Linked DNA regions of Salinarimonas sp.. The protein of the gene in region 2 interacts with the protein of the main gene of each other region in a pairwise test. Links are inferred from orthologs where the notes say so. Each region holds a gene or a part of one and is shown on either strand. Other genes may lie near its edges. The genes, in order: rlmB and ABL310_RS00585.

Region 1 (16,137 bases), 3.3 Mb from region 2 along the record:
CGGGTTCCGGCGACGACCGGCTGGTTCTGCGCGACGTGGCGCTTGCGCTCGATGCGCCCGACATCGCTGCTCTCGCGCCGGCGCAGGCTTCGCACGGCGCGCTCCATATCGCCGGTCACCACGCGCAGCGGGATCTCCAGCACCCGCTGTCCGGTGCTCGCCTCCTCGAGCGCGTCGTTACCGTCGTGCCTGAAGACGACGCGCCGGCCGAGCACGAAGAGCGTCGTCTTCGCCCAGAGGTCGTCGCCGAGATGGCGCAGGCGCTCCTTCGCGCGCCGGAGCTCGGAGAGCGGCACCTTCGCTTCGTTCCTGAGCGCGGCGATCACCTTGAGGCAGACCAGATCGCGGAAGCTGTAGAGCCGCAGGCCCACCCCCGTCGCGGAGAGATCGATGCTCGGGAGGAAGAACCCGTCGACGGCCCAGTAACGCATCTGGCGCCGGCTCACGCCGGTCAATCGCGTGACCTGCTCCTCGGTAAAGCCGCTGATCACCGTGGAATGCGCGCTCATCGAATGACTCGGTCGTTGTCGCGGCGGTTCCCCAAAAGAAACTGCGACGCCGCCTGATCTCGATCCGAAGTTTCAATGGCGCGCAACCATGGAGAGGCGGCCGTGATTCTCGGCATCGAAACCGTGCTGGATTGTTGCAGCTGGTGCGCTGCCATGCAAGCCGGCGACGACGCCGGAACTCCTGCCACGAGCCAACCTCTTGCCGCAGCCGCCATTCTCCCGCCCGCATCCGATGTCGTTCTCCTCTCGTTAAGGTTAACCGCATCCTAACGCGGCGGGCGTCCGCGTTCGGCGCTAGGTTTGCTCCAACGACTCGGGAACGCCGCGCGCCGTATCGCGCCGGCACAATTCGAGCCAAATTGTTCGTGAGGAGGCGGCACATGAACGCGGACATCACCTTCCGGGAGGCCGGCGATCCGGTCGATTTCGGGCGCACCTTCGTGCATTCCGAGGCCTTCCGCGCCCTGTTCCGCGATGGGATGGCGCTCGTCGAGGACACCGCGGCCTATCTCGACGGGGAGGGGCGCGAGGAATCGCGCACCCTGCCGCGCCAGGCGGCGCTGACCTACGCCAGCGAGAGCATGCGGCTCACCACGCGCCTCATGCAGATCGCCTCCTGGCTGCTCGTCCAGCGCGCCGTCGCCGAGGGCGAGATCACGGCCGAGGAGGCGCTCAAGGAGAAGACCCGCGTGCGCCTCACCCGCCAGGAGAGCGCCAGCCCGGTCTTCGACGCCGAGGCGCTGCCGGAGCGGCTGAAGGATCTCATCGGCCAGAGCGTGCGCATGCACGCCCGCATCGTCCATCTCGACGGCATCCTCTCGGAGGCGGCGGCGGAGCCGACCTATCCCGAGAGCCCCGTCGCCATGCAGCAATGGCTGATCCGCTCCGCCTTCGGCGGCGGCTGATCGCCGCCGCGTCGCGGAGCGCGGCCGTGCGGCGAAAGGTTGCGGGCGACAGCGGCGGGAAGCCGGGTTAACCTCTCGTTCACCATAACAGAGAGGGAGAGGTCGACATGCGTGCATCCGCCATCGTCACGAGCCTCGTCGGGCTCGGTCTCGTCGCCGCCGGCCCGGCCGCCGCCCAGTGCGCCTGGGAGGCGTCCAAGGTTCACACCGCCAAGAGCCACACCGTGGTCGTGGAGGACGACGCGCTCGTCGCCGCCTCGACCACCGAGGCGCCCATCGTCGACATCGGCCAGACGTCGGTGGTCGCGACGCCGCGCCGTCCCGCCCCGCGCGAGCTCATCGTCACGCCGGGCGTCGCCACGGTGGCTGGCATCCGCCCCTCGCCGGTGGAGCCGCCGGCGATCTACGTGATCGAGGATCCGTCGTAAGCGGGCTTCCCCGCCTCAAAGCCGCCGCGTCAGCGCGTAGAGCGCGATCGCGGCGGCGTTCGAGACGTTGAGGCTCTTGATCGCCCCCGCCATGTCGAGCCGGGCGACCACGTCGCACAGCGACCGCGTGCGGGCCCGCAGGCCCTTGCCTTCCGCCCCCAGCACGAGGAGCGCCGGCCGGCGCGCCTCCAGCTCCTCGAAGGTCGCGTCCCCCTCCGAATCGAGCCCGATCCGGGTGAAGCCCCGCTCGCCCAGCCGGTCGAGCGCGTCGCCGAGATTGCGCACGACGACGAAGGGAACGTGCTCCAGCCCGCCCGAGGCCGACTTCGCCAGCACACCCGTCGCCATCGGCGAATGCCGCGCCGTCGTGACGATCGCCGTCACGCCGAAGGCCGCGGCCGTGCGCACGATGGCGCCCACGTTGTGCGGATCGGTGATCTGATCGAGGGCGAGCACCAGCGCGTCGTCGGGGAGCGTGTCGAGCTCGTAGCCGGGGAGGGGATCGGCCTCGGCGTAGAGGCCCTGGTGCACGGCGTCGGGCTCGAGCAGCACGTCGATCTCGCCCGGGCGCACGATCTGCGGCGCGGCCTCGACCTCCGGAAGCTCCTCCGCGAGCCGGCGGGCGGCGTTCTCGGTGGCGAGGAGCCGGCGGATGCGGCGCTTTCCGTTGCGCAGCGCCTCCGCCACCGGATGCCAGCCGTAGAGCACGACGACGTCGCCGAGGTCGGGCCGCGGCCCGCGCGGCCGCGGGCCGCGGGCGCGATTGCGGCCGTGCGGGACGGCGCGGCGCGCGCCGGTGCGCTTGCGGGTCTTCTTCTCGTCGTCGTCGGCCACGGCGCCTCGCGCTCCCGTTCGGATCGTCCGCGAGGCATGCGCCCGGCGCCGGGCCGGGTCAAGGCCGCGGGCCGGCGCGCAGGCGCGGATTTCGCGCGAGAAGCCGGAATTCGGCGTTGACACGCTCGCGCCGGGTCACCATAAGAGCCCCCACGCCACGGCGGCGGCGTCGGAACACCCGACGCGAGCCCGAGCAGCCGGAGCGATCCGGGGGAATGTCCCGAGCGGCAAAGGGGGCGGACTGTAAATCCGCTGGCTTACGCCTTCGTAGGTTCGAGTCCTACTTCCCCCACCATCTCCGACGCGCTAAGCTCCGCCCCGCCCGAGCGGGTGTAGCTCAATGGTAGAGCAGCAGCCTTCCAAGCTGATGACGAGGGTTCGATTCCCTTCACCCGCTCCAGCGGGCGTTTTCCCCTTTTTCGAGCCTGCCGCCGAGCCCTTGGACTCGCGACGTGGTCTGCGCTTTAATCGCCGGATCAATAACGTCGCGTAACAGGGGAAGGCGCGAGATGAAGGCCATCGTCGTCGGAGGCGGCATCGGGGGGCTCACCGCCGCCCTGATGCTGAAGGATCGCGGTCTCGAGGCGGAGATCTACGAGCAATCGTCGGAAATCCGCGAGCTCGGGGTGGGCATCAACACGCTCCCCCACGCCATCAAGGAGCTCAAGAAGCTCGGGCTCCTGCCGCGGCTGGACGCGGTGGGGCTGCGCACCTACGAGCTGATCTACACGAACCGCTTCGGCCAGGAGATCTGGCGCGAGCCGCGCGGCATCGAGGCCGGCTTCGACGTGCCGCAATTCTCCATTCACCGCGGACGCTTGCAGACGGTCGTCCACGAGGCGGTGAGGGAGCGCCTCGGCGCGGGCGCGATCCACACCGGCTGCCGGCTCGGCGCCTACTCCCAGGACGAGGGCGGCGTCACGGCCTGGTTCTTCGACCGCGAAGGCCGGCACGTGAAGACCGCGCGCGGCGACGTGCTGATCGGCGCCGACGGCATCCACTCCTTCGTGCGCGCGAGCCTCTTCCCGCAGGAGGGGCCACCCTCCTGGAACGGCATCCTGCTCTGGCGCGGCGCCACCGAATGGCCGGCCTTCCTCACCGGTCGCTCGATGATCGTGGCGGGCGGCATGAAGGAGAAGCTCGTCGTCTACCCGATCGCGGAAGGCTACCGGCCTGGGCTGAAGCTGATGAACTGGGCGGTGGCCGTGAAGCTCGGCGACGGCTCCTCGCCACCGCCGCGCAAGGAGGACTGGTCGCGTCCGGGCCGGCGCGAGGAGCTGATGCCGCACGTCGCGCGCTTCCGCATGCCCCAGCTCAACGTGCCGGCGCTGATCGAGGCGACGCCGGAATTCTTCGAGTATCCGATGTGCGATCGCGACCCGCTGCCGGCCTGGACGCACGGGCGCGTCACGCTGCTCGGCGACGCCGCGCATCCGATGTATCCGGTCGGGTCGAACGGGGCGAGCCAGGCGATCCTCGACGCGCGCTGCCTCGCGGACCGGCTCGCCGGGGCCGAGCACCCGATGGCGGCGCTTCGCGCCTACGAGGCCGAGCGCCTGCCGAAGACGGCCGAGATCGTGCGCTCCAACCGGCGCGGCGGCCCGGAGGGCGTGATCGACGCGGTCGAGGCGGTGGCGCCGGACGGCTTCGAGGACATCGACGCCGTGCTCTCACACGCCGAGCGCGAGGCGATCGTGAAGGGATACGCCCAGAAGGCCGGCTTCGCGCGCGAGCAGGCCAAGGCCGCTTGATCGAGGCCGCCTCAGCGCGACGCGCCTGGTTTCCGAGCCCGTGCGCGTCCGCCGCGCTCAGGTCGCCGCGGTCCGAGCGGGCGCTGGCGCGGCTGCGGGGGCGTGCTGCAGCCGCTGGCCGGCGACGACGCTGCCGAGAACGAGGCCCATGCCCAGGAGCTGCGGCGCCGTGAGATCCTGGGCGAGCACGAGCCAGCCGAGCAGCACGGCCGTGACCGGGCTCAGCAGGCCGAGCGGCGCGACGGCGCCCGGCTCGAGGCGCGACAGGCCACGGAACCAGACGAGATAGGTCGCCGCTCCGCCGATCAGGCCGAGATAGAGGAAACCGGCGAGATTCGCCGCGCTGGGCACGGGCAGGGCGGGCTCCATCACGAGCGCCACGGGCAGGAGCAGGAGGCCGCCCGCCGCGAGCTGCCAGGCGGTGAGCGTCAGCGGCGGCACCGGCGCGCGCCACAATCGGATGAGCACGGTGCCGGCCGCCATCGACGCGGCGCTCCCGAGCCCGGCCGCGACGCCGACCGGATCGAGCGCCGATTGCGGGGTCAGGACGAGGAGAGCGACGCCGCCGAGGCCCGCGACCGCCGCGAGCACGGCCGTGAGGCGTATCGCCGTCCCGATGAGGAGGCGGGCGAGCGCGATCACCACCAGCGGCTGGACGGCGCCCACGGTCGCCGCGACGCCTCCCGGCAGACGGTAGGCCGCGACGAAGAGCAGGACCCAGAAGACCGAGAAGTTGAGGGCCCCGAGGACGAGGACGCGCCCCCACCAGGCGCCCTCCGGCAAGCGGCGGACGACCAGCAGCAGCAGCAACCCCGCCGGAAGCGCGCGCAGCATCGCCACGGTGATCGGATAGCCGTGGGGCAGGAGCTCTGTGGTGACGAGATAGGTGCTCCCCCAGACCGCCGGCGCGAGGGCCGTCACGAGGATGTCGGTGCGGGCGCTCATGAGGACCTCCGATTTATCTCGACGTCGAGATATGTCAGTTTTGTCTTGACGTCAAGATAATTCTCGTCTGGAGATCCTCGTCATGCAGAGCAAGCCCGACCCCGTCGCTCGCATCCTGGCGCAGTGGCGTCGCGAGCGTCCCGACCTCGACGTCGCGCCGATGGGCCTGATCGGCCGCCTGTCGCGTCTCGCGCGGTTGATCCAGGCCGAGCAGGAGCGGACCTTCGCCCGCTTCGGGCTCAACGGCGCGACCTTCGACGTGCTCGCGACCCTGCGGCGCGCGGGCCCGCCCCACGCGCTGACGCCGTCGCGGCTGATCGACGCGATGATGATCACGTCCGGGACGGCGACGAACCGGATCGACCAGCTGGAGAAGGCGGGGCTCGTCGCGCGCGTGCCGAACCCTCGGGATCGGCGCAGCACCCTCGTCGCGCTCACCGAGGCCGGCCGCGCGCTGGTGGACGAGGCGGTCGCCGCTCACGTGGAGACGCAGGCGCGGCTCGTCGCACCGCTGGCGCCACAGGAGCGCAACGCGCTCGAGGCCGCTCTCGCCGCGGCGCTGGCGCGGCTCGAGCGGCCGGACGAGCGGCAGGATTCTCGGTGAAGCGAACGCGTTGCGCGGAAGGCGAGCGGAGGTCTCGTCTTCCGCGTCCGGCTCGAATCGACGCCGGCGCGACGCGCCTCGTTCGGCCTTACTCAGCCGCCTGCTTCACCCCCTCCGCTTCCGCCTTCAGCTCCGCGCGGGTCTTCGGCTTGGCGCGGATCTTCAGGTCGTCCATGTCGGCGCGGTCGCGCACGGCGTTGCGGAAGATCTGGTCCTGGCCGGGGAGGTATTGCGGCGGGCAGTACTGCTTCGCGCCGTACCAGGCCGAGGCCTTCATGGTGAAGAACGGATCGACCAGGTGCGGGCGCCCGAGCGCCACCAGGTCCGCGCGGCCGGCGGCGAGGATGGTGTTCACCTGGTCCGCCGAGGTGATGTTGCCGACGCACATCGTGGCGACATGCGCCTCGTTGCGGATCTGGTCCGCGAAGGGCGTCTGGAACATGCGCCCGAAGATCGGCCTCGCCTCGTGCACGGTCTGGCCGGTCGAGACGTCGATCAGGTCGACTCCCGCGCGGGCGAAGGCGCGGGAGATCTCGACCGAATCCTCCGGCGTGAGGCCGCCCTCGGCCCAGTCCGTGGCGGAGATGCGTACCGACATCGGCTTCGTCGCCGGCCAGGCGGCGCGCATGGCCTCGAACACCTCGAGCGGGAAGCGCAGGCGGTTCTCGATCGAGCCGCCGTATTCGTCCGTGCGCTTGTTGGTGAGCGGCGAGAGGAAGCTCGCGAGCAGGTAGCCGTGGGCGCAGTGCAGCTCGAGCATGTCGAAGCCCGCGCGCTCGGCCCGCTCCACCGCGGCGACGAAGTCGTCACGGACCTCGTCCATCCCCGCCCGGTCGAGCTCGCGCGGGACGGCGCTGTCGGGAAAGTAGGGGAGCGGCGAGGCCGAGCAGACCTCCCAGCCGCCCTCGTCGAGGGGCCGGTCGATGCCGTCCCACATCAGCTTGGTCGCGCCCTTGCGCCCGGCATGGCCGAGCTGCAGGCAGATCTTCGTCTGCGAGTTGGCATGGACGAAATCGACGATGCGCGTCCAGGCCGCCTCCTGCTCGTCGGTCCAGATGCCGGCGCAGCCGTGGGTGATGCGCGCCTCCGGCGAGACCACCACCATCTCGGTGAACATCAGGCCCGGGCCGCCGATGGCGCGCGAGCCGTAATGGACGAGGTGGAAGTCGGTCGGCATGCCGTCCTTGGCCGAGTACATGCACATCGGCGACATCACGGCGCGGTTCGCCACCACCATGTCGCGCAGCCGGAACGGCTGGAACATCGGCGCCGCCGGGTTCTCGACGTCGACGTCGAAGCCCTGGTCCCGCACCTCGCTGGCGAAGAGCCGGTCGACCTGCTCCACGAACTCGGGAGCGCGAAGGCGCAGGTTGTCGTAGGTGATCGCCTTCGCGCGCGTCATCAGGCCGAAGGAGAACTTCACCGGGTCGAAGTCCCAGAACCGGGCGACGTGCTCGAACCAGACGAGCGAGACGTCCGCCGCGTGCTGGGTCTTCTCGGTCTCCTCGCGGCGCCCGGTCTCGAAATCGGCCAGTGCGGCAGGCACGTCACGCTTCTTCTTGAAGCTCTCGTAGAGGGCGATCGCGTCCTCCATGGCGAGCTTGGTGCCCGAGCCGATGGAGAAATGCGCCGTCGACTTGGCGTCGCCGAGCAGCACGATGTTGTCCTTCACCCAGCGCGTGTTGCGGATCATGGGGAAGTTGCGCCACAGCGAGCGATTGGTGATGACGCCATGCTCGGCGAGGAAGTCGGGGAAGATCCGCACCATCAGGTCGGCGGATTCCTGCTCCGTCATCGAGGCGATGCCGGCGCGCTCGAAGGTCTCCGGGTCGGTCTCGAAGACCCAGGTCGAGCGGCCCTTCTCGTACTGGTAGGCGTGGGCGATGAAGGGGCCCCACTCGGTGTCGCGGAAGACGAAGGTGAAGGCGTCGAGCGGCCTGGTCGAGCCCATCCAGGCGAACTTGTTCGGGCGAAGGTCCACCTTGGGCGCGAAATGCTCGACATGCTTCTCGCGAATGCGCGAGTTGATGCCGTCCGAGGCGACGATCAGGTCGGCGTCCGCGAAACGGCTCTCGTCGTCGATGTCGACCTCGAACTCCAGCGCCACGCCGAGCTCGCGGGCGCGGTCCTGCAGGATCAGCAGCAAGGTGCGGCGCGAGCAGCCGCAGAAGCCGTTGCCGCCGACGCGATGGACGTCGCCCTTGAAATGGATGGCGATGTCGTCCCAGTAGGCGAATTCCTGGGTGATGCGACGGTAGCTCGGCTCGTCGTAGCGCTCGAACGTATCGAGCGTCGCATCCGAGAAGACCACGCCGAATCCGAACGTGTCGTCCGGCCGGTTGCGCTCGTAGACGGTGATCTCGTGCGCGGGGTCCTGCTTCTTCATCAGGATCGCGAAATAGAGGCCGGCGGGGCCTCCCCCGATGATGGCGATCTTCATTGCGCGCTCTCCGCTTCTGTCGGCGGAAATGATTTAAGCTTAAAATAATTCGGCCCGCAACCCGGGTTCCCCCGGACCGTACGTCGCGGGGTCTCACACCCTTTGGGAACCGGGATGGGCGTCTCCGAACAAGCCGCCCGGCCGCAGCGCCAGAAGCGCGGCCAGCGCGAGGAAGACGGCGACGTCGCGATAGGCGCCCGGCAGGAAGGCCGACCACAGGGTCTCGCCGAGCCCGAGCAGCAGGCCGCCCAGCAGAGCGCCCGGCAGCGATCCGATGCCGCCGAGAATCGCCGCGACGAGGGCCTTGAGCCCCAAGAGCAGGCCGCCGCCGAAGGAGATGTTCCCGTAATGCGCCACGACGAACCAGCCGGCGAGGGCGGCGAGCACGCCGGCGAGGGTCGTCGCGGCGACGAGCGTCGCGCGGGCGTCGACGCCCATCAGCGCGGCGGCCTGCGGATCGTCCGAGACCGCGCGCCACGCCCGTCCGAAGCGCGTGCGCGCGACCAGCAGGATCGCGCCGAGCGCGCCGGCGATCGCCAGCGTGATCGCGGCGGCCTGGGTGAGGGTGATCGTCGCGGTGGCGCCGTCGGGATTGGTGGCGAGCACGAGGCCGCGGATGCGGCCGGGCGCGATCCAGAGCTCGGCGCCGCCCTGGGCGAGCCGCAAGCCCTCCGCGAGGACGATCACGAGGCCGAACGAGGCGACGATCATCGCGTAGCCCGGCCGGTGGGCGAGGGGGGCGACGACACTCTCCGCGAGCAGCCGCGCCAACGCGCCGGCGACGAGGGGCGCGAGGACGAGGCCGAGGCCGAGGCCGGCATAGACCGCGCTCTCGCCCACGAGCGGGGTCGCCACGAGGGCGATCCCCACCGCGATGGCCACCGCGTAGCCGCCGACGATGGCGATTTCGCCGAAGGCGAGGAAGACGCGGCCGATCAGGCCGTAGACGAGGCAATAGGCGACGGCGAGGAGACCGTAGAGCGATCCCGTCGTCAGCGCCGCGACCGCGACCTGAACGGCGTGCACGCCGCCATGCGGGAGCGCGAGCCCGTCTCCCGCGAGCGCCGAAGGGCGTGGCGGCGCGAAGATCGCGGCGTCGGCGCCCCGGTCGGTCCAGTAGCGCTCGAGCAGGAACAGTCGCGTCTCCGACAGCGGCGCGCCGTCCTGCGCCACAAAGACGAGGTCGAGCCTCCCGTCGGCGGCGCGATCGTCGGCGAAGCGGCAGGCGATCCGCGCGCGCCGCGAGCGCCCGCCCGGCTCGGTGACCGTGTAGACGACGCTCACGCCCCGCCCGTCGGGATCGCCGATCTCGCGGGCGACGTCGAAGGCGCTGTCCTCCGGATGGAGCGCGACCAGCGCCGTGCGGCAGACGAGCCCCTGCACCGGGTCGCCGGCGGGGACGCAGCCGGCGAGGGTGAGGAACAGGACGAGGACGAGGAGGGGGCGCATCGCGCCCGTCTCCTCACCGGAACGGCGGCTCGTCGAAGCTTCTCAGCTTGCGCGAATGCAGCGAGGTCTTCTGGCCGCGCAGGATGTCGAGGGCGGCGAGCCCGATCATCAGGTGCTCGCCGACCGCCCTCTGGTAGAAGGCCGAGGCTGCGCCGGGGAGCTTGATCTCGCCGTGGAGCGGCTTGTCGGAGACGCAGAGCAGCGTGCCGTAGGGCACGCGCAGGCGGTAGCCCTGGGCGGCGATGGTGCCGCTCTCCATGTCGATGGCGATGGCGCGCGAGAGGTTGAAGCGCCGGCGCTCCTGGCTCCAGCGCAGCTCCCAGTTCCGATCGTCGTTGGTGACGACGGTGCCCGTGCGCAGCCGGCGCTTGAGCATCTCCCCGGCCTCGCCGGTCACCTCCGCCGCCGCCTGCTGCAGCGCGATCTGCACCTCCGCGAGCGCCGGGATCGGCACCTCGGGCGGCACCAGCGCGTCGAGGATGTGGTCCTGGCGCAGGTAGGCGTGGGCGAGCACGTAATCGCCGATGGTCTGCGATTGGCGCAGGCCGCCGCAATGCCCGACCATCAGCCAGCAATGCGGGCGCAGGACGGCGAGGTGATCGCAGATCGTCTTCGCGTTGGACGGCCCGACGCCGATGTTGACCAGCGTCACCCCGTGCCCGTCGGCGCGGGCGAGGTGGTAGGCCGGCATCTGGAAGCGGTGCCAGGGCGAGCGCGCCATCAGCGCCTCGGCGCTCTCGGACGCCGCCGCGTCGCGCTCGACCACGATGCCGCCGGGGAGCGTCAGGCGCGTGTAGGGGCTCCCCTCGCGGGCGAGCTCCGCGAGGCTCCACTGCACGAACTGATCGACGTAGCGATGGTAGTTCGTCAGCAGGATCCAGGGCTGCACCGCCCGCCAGTCGGCGCCGGTGTAGTGCACGAGCCGGCGCAGCGAGTAGTCGACGCGCACGGCGTCGAAGAGAGCGAGCGGGCGCGGCGTGCCGTCGTCGATGTCCCACAGCCCGTCGGCCACCTCGTCGCCGACCTCGGCCAGAGCCGGGGTCGGGAAGTGCTGGGCGAGATCGCTCGCGGTGACGACCCCGTGCGAGAGCTCGTCGCCCCGCTCGAGCACGTAGGGATAGGGGATCTCCTGGTCGGACAGGTCGACCTCCAGCGTCACCCCGTAGTCGGAGACGAGCGGGCGCAGCTGCTCCAGCAGGTAGGCGCTGAAATGCGCGGGATGGGTCAGCGTCGTCTCGTAGAGGCCCGTGACCTGGAGCTTGGCGTAGGCCCGCTCGGTGCGCGGCGGGGCGCCGTCCCCGGAGTGGCGCATGCGCAGGCGCGGGTAGCGGAAGGCCGCGCGCTCCTCGGCCGTCGGCGGCTCGCCGCCGTGGACGAAGCGCGCGACGGCCTCGCGCAGCCGGTCCGCGGCGGCGTCGTACAAGGCCGAGAGGCGCTCGACCGCCTCTTCCGGGGTCGCGCTGATCTGCGGTTTCGGCTCGGGCATCCGTCATCTCCGGCGTTCGGCGGGCGGACCCGCCGCTTGACGCGACGGGCGGGGCTCGCCTTACCTTCGTCCCGATCGCGTCTTCCGTTGTGACCCGACGCGGTGACGGGCGCAAGACGCACGGGACGTTTCGCACGGGAGCGAGGCGCAAGCGGAGGGGTGCATGGGCGAGGGGACGGACGAGGGCGGCGCGCGCCCCGGCGAGGAGCGCGTCGCGCTTCCGGAGCGCTTCGACGCCGGCCTCTACTTCATCGGGCGAATCCGCACGCCCTGGACCCGCCGCGAGGACTGCCCGAAGAACGCGGGCGCGTCCGACGCCCTCGTGACGATCGAGCTCGACCCGCGCTGGCAGGCGGGCCTCGCCGAGCTCGAGACCTGCTCGCACGTGATCGTGCTCTACTGGATGGACCGCGCGCCGCGCGACCTCGTCGTCCAGAAGCCCGCGCATTACGCGCACGGGCGCGGCACCTTCGCCCTGCGCTCGCCCGCGCGGCCGAACCCGATCGCGCTCTCGGTGGCCGAGCTGATCGGCATCGAGGGTGCGCGCCTCACGCTTCGCGGGCTCGACTGCCTCGACGGCACGCCGCTCCTCGACCTGAAGCCCTACTTCGCCAGCGTCGACGCCAAGCCCGAGGCGCACGTCGGTTGGCGCGAGAGCGAGCGGGGCGGCGCTGCGCGCAATTGACAGGTGAGGACGCGGTTTTCTGCGTTCGGTTTAGCAAAAGATAAAAGATTCTCCCGCATGCTTCCTGGAGAAAAGCGGGCTGCTGCTCGAATGCGGCCCCAGCAGGGGGCGACATGACTTCCTCGTCGGGCACCGAGAGCGCACGTCTCGCCGCATTGCGCGCCTTGGCGATCGTCGGCACCGCTCCGGAGCCGCATTTCGACGCGCTGTGCCGCTCGGCCGCGCGCCTGTTCCGGACGCCGATCGCGCTGGTCTCGCTGATGGAGGCGGATCGCCAATGGTTCAAGGCGCGCTGCGGGCTCGACGTCGACGGCACGGCGCGCGACGTCGCCTTCTGCCGCTTCACCATCCTGGGCGACGAGCCGTTCGTGATCGAGGACGCGTGGGCGGACGCGCGCTTTCGCGACAACCCGCTGGTGACGGGCGCGCCCCACATCCGCTTCTACGCCGGCGTGCCGCTCGTTCTCGAGCCCGATGTCAGGGTCGGCAGCCTGTGCGTCATCGACACGGTCCCGCGGCCCTTCGACGAGACGGATCGCGCCGCCCTGCGTGATCTCGGCGCGGCCGTCGTCGCGCAATTGCGCCTGCATCAAGCGCATCTGCGCCAGTCCCAGGACGCCGCGCTGCACGCCGCGCAACAGGCGGCGCTCGCCGAGAGCGAGGCCCGTTACCGCACACTCGCCGAGGCGCTGCCGCACAAGGTGTGGGTCTCGCGCAGCGACGGGACGGCGCTCTACGTCAACGAGCGCATGCGCGCCTATCACGGCGAGGAGGCGGCGACGCTCGACGCGCGGCTCGCCCTGCATCATCCGCGCGACCTCGCGCGCCTGACGCATGCGCGTCGCGAAGGGATCGCCGCCGGGAAGGCGTTCGAGGCGACCGCGCGGCTGCGCCGCCACGACGGCGCCTATCGCTGGCACACGCTGACCATGAGCCCGATCCGCTACGGCGCGGGCGGGGCGGTCGCCGAATGGCTGGGGACGTCGCTCGACATCGACGACCTCGTCAGGGACAAGGAGCGGCTCGTCGAGGCGACGCAGCTCCTGCACCTGGCGCAGGAAGCGGCGGAGGCGGGATCCTTCGAGTGGCGCGTCGCCGACAAGGAGGCGCGGCTCTCGCGCGACAGCCGGCGTCTGCTCGGCCTGCCGCAGGACGGCCCCGATCCGGTTTCCGAAGACGTGTTCTCGCGGCGGGTGGATCCGCGCGATATCGACGCGATCTGGTCGGCGGGGCGGCGATCGGTCGAGACCGGGGCGCCCTATCGCGTGGAGTTCCGCATACCGCTCGACGACGGCTCGACGCGCTGGATCATGGCGGTAGGGCGGCCCGTGCGCGACGCGGAGAGCGGGGCGCCGCGCATCCTCGGCCTCAACATCGACATCACCGAGCGCAAGCTCGCCGAGGAGGCGCTCGAGCGCTCGCAGGCGCTGCTTCGCGAGAGCGAGGAGCGCCTCGCCTTCGCGCTCGAGGCGACGAACGACGGCCTCTGGGACTGGAGCGTCGAGACCGGAACGGTCTGGTTCTCCGAGCGCTGGGCCACCATGCTCGGCTACGAGGCGGACGAGATCGCGCCGCACGTCTCGTCCTGGGAGCGTCTCGTCCATCCCGACGACATGCCGGCCGTCGAGGCCGCCCTCACGGCTAATTTCGAGGGGCGGGTCCCGATCTACGAATGCGAGCATCGCGTGCGCCACAAGGACGGGACCTGGCGCTGGATTCTCGACCGCGGCAAGGTCGTCGCGCGGGCCGACGACGGGCGGCCGCTGCGGATGGTGGGCACGCATACCGACATCACCGCGCGCAAGGAGGCCGAGCGCCGGGCCGAGCGCATGGCCCGTCACGACAGCCTCACCGACCTCGCCAACCGCGCCTGCTTCCGCGAGCGTCTGGACGACGCCCTCGCCCGCGCGCGAGACACCGGCGAGAGCGTGGCGCTGCTGTGCCTGGACCTCGACCGCTTCAAGACCGTCAACGACACGCTGGGCCACCCCGTGGGCGACGCGCTCCTGCGCGCCGTGGCCGGGCGGCTCGCCGGCCAGATCCGCGGCGGCGACCTGATCGCGCGCCTGGGCGGCGACGAGTTCGCGGTGCTCCAGATCGGCGCGGCGCAGCCGGAGGCTGCCCGCAGCCTCGCGCAGCGCCTCGTCGACGCGCTGTCGACGCCCGTTTCGGTCGCGGGCCGCGACCTCTCGGTGGGCCTTAGCGTCGGCGTCGCGCTCTCGCCGCAGGACGGGGTCGATGCGGACGCCTTGTTCAAGAACGCGGATCTCGCGCTCTACCGGGCGAAGGGGGAGGGGCGCTCGACCTTCCGCTTCTTCGAGGCGCAGATGGACGCCGCCGAGCGCTCGCGCCAGGAGCTCGAGATCGACCTGCGCCAGGCGATCGCGCGCGAGGAGCTCGACCTGCACTTCCAGCCGTCGCTCGACGTGACGACGGGCGCCATCACCGGCTTCGAGGCGCTCGCGCGCTGGACGCATCCCGAGCACGGGCCGATCCCGCCCGACCGCTTCATCCCGCTCGCCGAGGACACGAAGCTGATCTCGCCGCTGGGCGACTGGGTGCTGCGCCGCGCTTGCGCCGTCGCCGCGACCTGGCCGGCGCCGACGCGGGTCGCGGTGAACGTCTCCGCCGTGCAGTTCGACCGCGACGACCTGCCGGCCATCGTCGCCGACGCGCTCGCGCGCTCGGGCCTCTCCGCCGATCGGCTCGAGCTCGAGATCACCGAGACGGTGCTGATGCGCGAGAGCGAGGCCGTGGTCGAGACGCTCCACCGGCTGCGCCAGCTCGGCGTGCGCATCGCCCTCGACGATTTCGGCACGGGCTATTCGTCGCTCTCGTACCTGCGCCGCTTCGGCTTCGACCGCATCAAGATCGACCGTTCGTTCATCCGCGAGATGGACCATCCGGACACGGCGGCGATCGTGCGGGCCATGGTCGGGCTCGGCGCGCGGCTCGGCATCGCGATCACAGCGGAGGGGATCGAGACAAAGGCGCAGCTCGCCTGCGTCAAGGCCGAGGGATGCTCGGAGGCGCAGGGCTGGTTGATCGGCCGCCCCGCCCCCGCGGAGGCCGCCCGGGCGCTGCTGGAGGCGCGTCGCCGGGCGGCGTGAGGGGGATCATTCGTAGGTGAAGGTCACCACCTCGCAGACGTTGACCGCCTCGTCCACGATCTCGTCGCCGTCCTCGAACACGGCGCGGAAGTCGAACAGGCACTGGCCGGAGCCATCGTCGATGTCGATGTCGACGGAGTAGCCGCTCGGCAGCACGTCCGCGCCGAGGATGTCTTCCTCCCACGACGTCCGATCGACGTTGGAGGCGTAGAACTCCATCATGGTGTAGCCGGTGTCGTTGACGATCTCGACGACCCGGTTCTGGGCCTGCGCCGTGCCGGACATGGTGACGGCGGACACGGCGAGGAGCGCGAACGCGGCGAAGCCGGCGCGCGCGGTGGCGATGAGCTTGGACTGCACGGAGGTCATCCTGCCTGGACGGCGTCGGAGCGACGCCGCGGCCGAGCTTAGGGCCCGGCCGCGCAGCACAGAAGATCGGTAGATACGCCTATACGGCGACTCAGCTCGCGGCGCGTCCGATCACCGCCTGGGCGGGCTTCCCGGCGAGCTCGGCCAGGTGGTCGAAGCGCGCGCGGTAGGAGCCGACGCCGGCGGTGGAGGAGCGCAGCTCGACGATGAGCCCGTCCATCTCCGCCTCCGGCACCAGGGCCGAGAGCACGTCCCAGCCCTCCCAGCCGGGACGCGGCGCGTAGGACTGGATCTGCCCGCGGCGGCCCGACACGATCTGCGTCGCCTTCGAGATCGTGTCGGAGGGCGCGACGATCTCCACCGCCATCACCGGCTCGAGCAGCACCGATCCGGCCTTGGCCAGCGCCTCCACGACGGCGGCGCGGCCCGCGGCCTGGAAGGCGGCGTCCGACGAGTCGACGCTGTGGAAGCCGCCGTCGGTGAGCGTCACCGCGACGTCGACGACGGGGAAGCCGAGCGGCCCGTGCGCCAGAGCGGTGCGGGCCCCGGCCTCGACGGAGGGGATCCATTGCTTGGGCACCACGCCGCCGGTGATCGTGTCGGAGAAGGCGAAGCCCTCGCC
Region 2 (2,884 bases):
GAGCGGCCATAGAGGCGGCGCAGATGCGCGACCGGCACCTTGCCGGGCCGGAAGCCGTTGATCCGCACGCGGTCCTTCAGGGTCGCGAGCTCGTCGCCGAGCCGCTTCTCGAGCTCGGAGGCCGGCAGGACCACCTGGAATTCCCGCTTCAACCCGTCCGACAGCGTCTCCGTCACCTGCATCGCGTCTATCCGTTCTCGTCCTCAGAAATGCGCGTGAGGCCTCCAGCGCTCCCGACGATCGGGGCACGGCCGCAGGCCGCGCCGCCCCATCGTACCGGAAAGCTCCGGAAACCCCGTTTCCGACGGCCTTGGTGCGGGCGGAGGGACTCGAACCCCCACGACTTTCGCCACCGGAACCTAAATCCGGCGCGTCTACCAATTCCGCCACGCCCGCGCCTCGGGGCGGCGGACCGCCCCTCACCGGGTCGCGGCTCTATATCACGCCCGAACGCGGACGCACCAAAAAAATCGAGCCACCCTCACGCGTCGCGCAGGAGGGCGTAGATCACCACCGCGACGAAGGCGCCGCCCACGACGAGCGTGCTGGCGGCGAGGGAGAGATTCAAGTCCTCGACGAAGGCCGCCCCGCCGATCGCGAGGCCGGCGACGAACAGGAGACGCAGCATGCGACGATCCTCCGGCCGGATTGTCCCGAAACGGCACGAATCGGGCCCGTCCGGGCGGCATCGCGCGCGTTCCGCAGGGTGAGGCGCAAGCGGCGTGCCGGGGGTGGGCGGTGGAGTTCAGGCCGACAGGAAGCCCGCGAGCACCCCCGGCAGCGCCTCCGGCAAGTCCTCCGCGATCAGCCCCGGCCCCAGCCGCTCGGCGCAGCGCCCGTGCAGGTTCACCGCCGCGCAGGCGGCCTCGAAGGCGGGCATGCCCTGCGCCAGGAGGCCGGCGGCGAAGCCGGCGAGCACGTCGCCGGCGCCGGCGGTGGCGAGGAAGGGCGTGCCCGTGGCGTTGATCGCGGCGCGGCCGTCGGGGGCGGCGATGACGCTGTCGGGGCCCTTGTGGACCAGGATCGCGCCGGTGGCGGCGGCGCCGGCGCGGGCGGCTGCGAGCTTCGAGGAGGCCTCGCGCGCGGGCGCATGGGCGGAGAAGAGCTTGCCGAACTCCCCCGCATGCGGGGTCAGCACCGCCGCGCGCATGCGCCGGCAGGCGGCGGCGAGGGCCTCGTGCTCGCCGGCATAGGCGGTGAGCGCGTCGGCGTCGAGGACGAGGGCGCGCTTTGCGGCGTGCGCGGCGCGTGCCGCCGCCTCGACCAGCGCCCGGGCGCGGTCGCGGCCGAGCCCGGGGCCGAGCGCCACGACGGTGATCCGCTCGTCGGCGAGGAGCCCCTCCAGATCGGCGGCGTCGTCGCAGGGGCGCAGCATGATCGCGGTGAGCTGGGCCGCGTTCACGGCGAGCGCGTCGCGCGGCGAGCCGACGGTGACCGCGCCGGCGCCGATCCGCAGCGCGCCGCGGGCGACCATGCGCGCCGCGCCGGTGGCGTCGGCGGGGCCGGAGAGGACGAGGGCGTGGCCACGGGAATATTTGTGCGCGTCGAGCGCCGGGCGCGGGAAGCACGGCTCCCACAGGGGCGCCTCGTCGGCGAAGGTCGTCGGCGCGAGGCTCGCGATCACCCCGTCCGGGATGCCGATGTCGGCGAGGCGCAGGCGGCCGCAGAGGGTGCGGCCGGGCAGGAGCAGGTGCCCGGGCTTGCGCCGCGCGAAGGTGACGGTGACGCTCGCCTGCGCGGCGTATCCCCTCACCGCGCCGGTGTCGCCGTCGAGGCCCGACGGCACGTCCACCGCGACCACGGGCGCGCCGCTCTGCGCGACGGCGCGCAGGAAGGACGCCGGGTCGCCCTCGATCGGGCGGGCGAGCCCCGCGCCGAACAGGGCGTCGATCACGAGATCCGCCGCGGCGGGATCGGCGGCGCAGAGCGGGATCGTGTCGCCGGGCCAGCGCGAGGCGGCGTCGGCGGCGTCGCCCTTCAGGGCCTCGCGGGCGCCCAGCAGAGCGACGACCACGGCGTGGCCCGTCTCGGCGAGGAGGCGCGCGGCGACGAAGCCGTCTCCGCCGTTGTTGCCCGGTCCGCAGGCGACGAGCACGCGGCGCCGGCTCTCGGAGGCGGGCGGCAGCAGCTCGGCGGCGGCCGCGGCGACGGCGGCGCCCGCCGCCTCCATCAGGGCCGGGCCGGAGACGCCGCCGGCGATCGCGCGACGGTCGGCCTCGTGCATCTCGGCCGTCGAGAGCAGACAATGCATCATTTTTCGCCGCCTCCTGCCTGCCTCGCGCCCCCTCTGCGCGGCCGCGACTCAGAGCGTATCGCCAGACCGCCTCGGGGATAGGCGATTGCACAGAATATGTGCAATCGCCGCCGCAAAACCGATCAGCTCGCCTTCTCGCCTGCGCGCGCGTGGTGATATGACATCCTGCGCGGACCCGCGGCCCGCGCCGAAGACGCTCAACCGACGACCGAAGGCGAAGCCGACATGCGAAAGATCGAGGCGATCATCAAGCCGTTCAAGCTCGACGAAGTGAAGGAAGCGCTTCAGGACGTCGGGCTGCAGGGGATCACGGTCATCGAGGCCAAGGGTTTCGGCCGCCAGAAGGGCCATACCGAGCTCTATCGCGGCGCGGAGTACGTCGTGGACTTCCTGCCCAAGGTGAAGCTGGAGATCGTGCTGGCCGACGAGCTCGTCGAGAAGGCCGTCGAGGCCATCCGCAAGGCCGCGCAGACCGGCCGCATCGGCGATGGCAAGATTTTTGTATCGACGATCGACGAGGCGATCCGCATCCGCACCGGCGAGACCGGGGCAGACGCGATCTGACCCGCGCTCACCCGCCAAGACCAAGCCGCGGCCGCCCGGCCAGCGGAAACACAATCCTGCCCTGAA

Evidence for each region.
Region 1: the proteins of ABL310_RS00585 (region 2) and rlmB interact in binary tests that used the Escherichia coli proteins (3 or more experiments, as listed by UniProt). The link is inferred for Salinarimonas sp. from one-to-one orthologs.

The regions. Positions count from the first base shown.
Region 1 is NZ_CP157794.1:3,459,509-3,475,645, reverse strand. What follows is about bases 768-3,734. They hold rlmB (23S rRNA (guanosine(2251)-2'-O)-methyltransferase RlmB), read right to left. Parts: upstream 2,677-3,734; coding sequence 1,858-2,676; downstream 768-1,857. Other genes in these bases: ABL310_RS15975 (flavin-dependent oxidoreductase), read left to right, coding at 3,186-3,734; ABL310_RS15995 (hypothetical protein), read left to right, coding at 1,522-1,842; ABL310_RS16000 (DUF1465 family protein), read left to right, coding at 890-1,414. In the rest of the region: ABL310_RS16005 (DUF433 domain-containing protein), read right to left, coding at 1-509; more of ABL310_RS15975, read left to right, coding at 3,735-4,427; ABL310_RS15970 (EamA family transporter), read right to left, coding at 4,485-5,372; ABL310_RS15965 (MarR family transcriptional regulator), read left to right, coding at 5,455-5,976; ABL310_RS15960 (bifunctional salicylyl-CoA 5-hydroxylase/oxidoreductase), read right to left, coding at 6,065-8,416; ABL310_RS15955 (branched-chain amino acid ABC transporter permease), read right to left, coding at 8,510-9,865; ABL310_RS15950 (AMP nucleosidase), read right to left, coding at 9,879-11,351; tsaA (tRNA (N6-threonylcarbamoyladenosine(37)-N6)-methyltransferase TrmO), read left to right, coding at 11,515-12,036; ABL310_RS15940 (EAL domain-containing protein), read left to right, coding at 12,150-15,146; ABL310_RS15935 (hypothetical protein), read right to left, coding at 15,153-15,506; ABL310_RS15930 (elongation factor G), read right to left, coding at 15,607-16,137. UniProt on the Escherichia coli protein: Specifically methylates the ribose of guanosine 2251 in 23S rRNA.
Region 2 is NZ_CP157794.1:134,785-137,668, reverse strand. It holds ABL310_RS00585 (NAD(P)H-hydrate dehydratase), read right to left. Parts: upstream 2,255-2,884; coding sequence 746-2,254; downstream 1-745. Other genes in the region: ABL310_RS00580 (P-II family nitrogen regulator), read left to right, coding at 2,480-2,818; ABL310_RS00590 (hypothetical protein), read right to left, coding at 482-628; tig (trigger factor), read right to left, coding at 1-182. UniProt on the Escherichia coli protein: Bifunctional enzyme that catalyzes the epimerization of the S- and R-forms of NAD(P)HX and the dehydration of the S-form of NAD(P)HX at the expense of ADP, which is converted to AMP.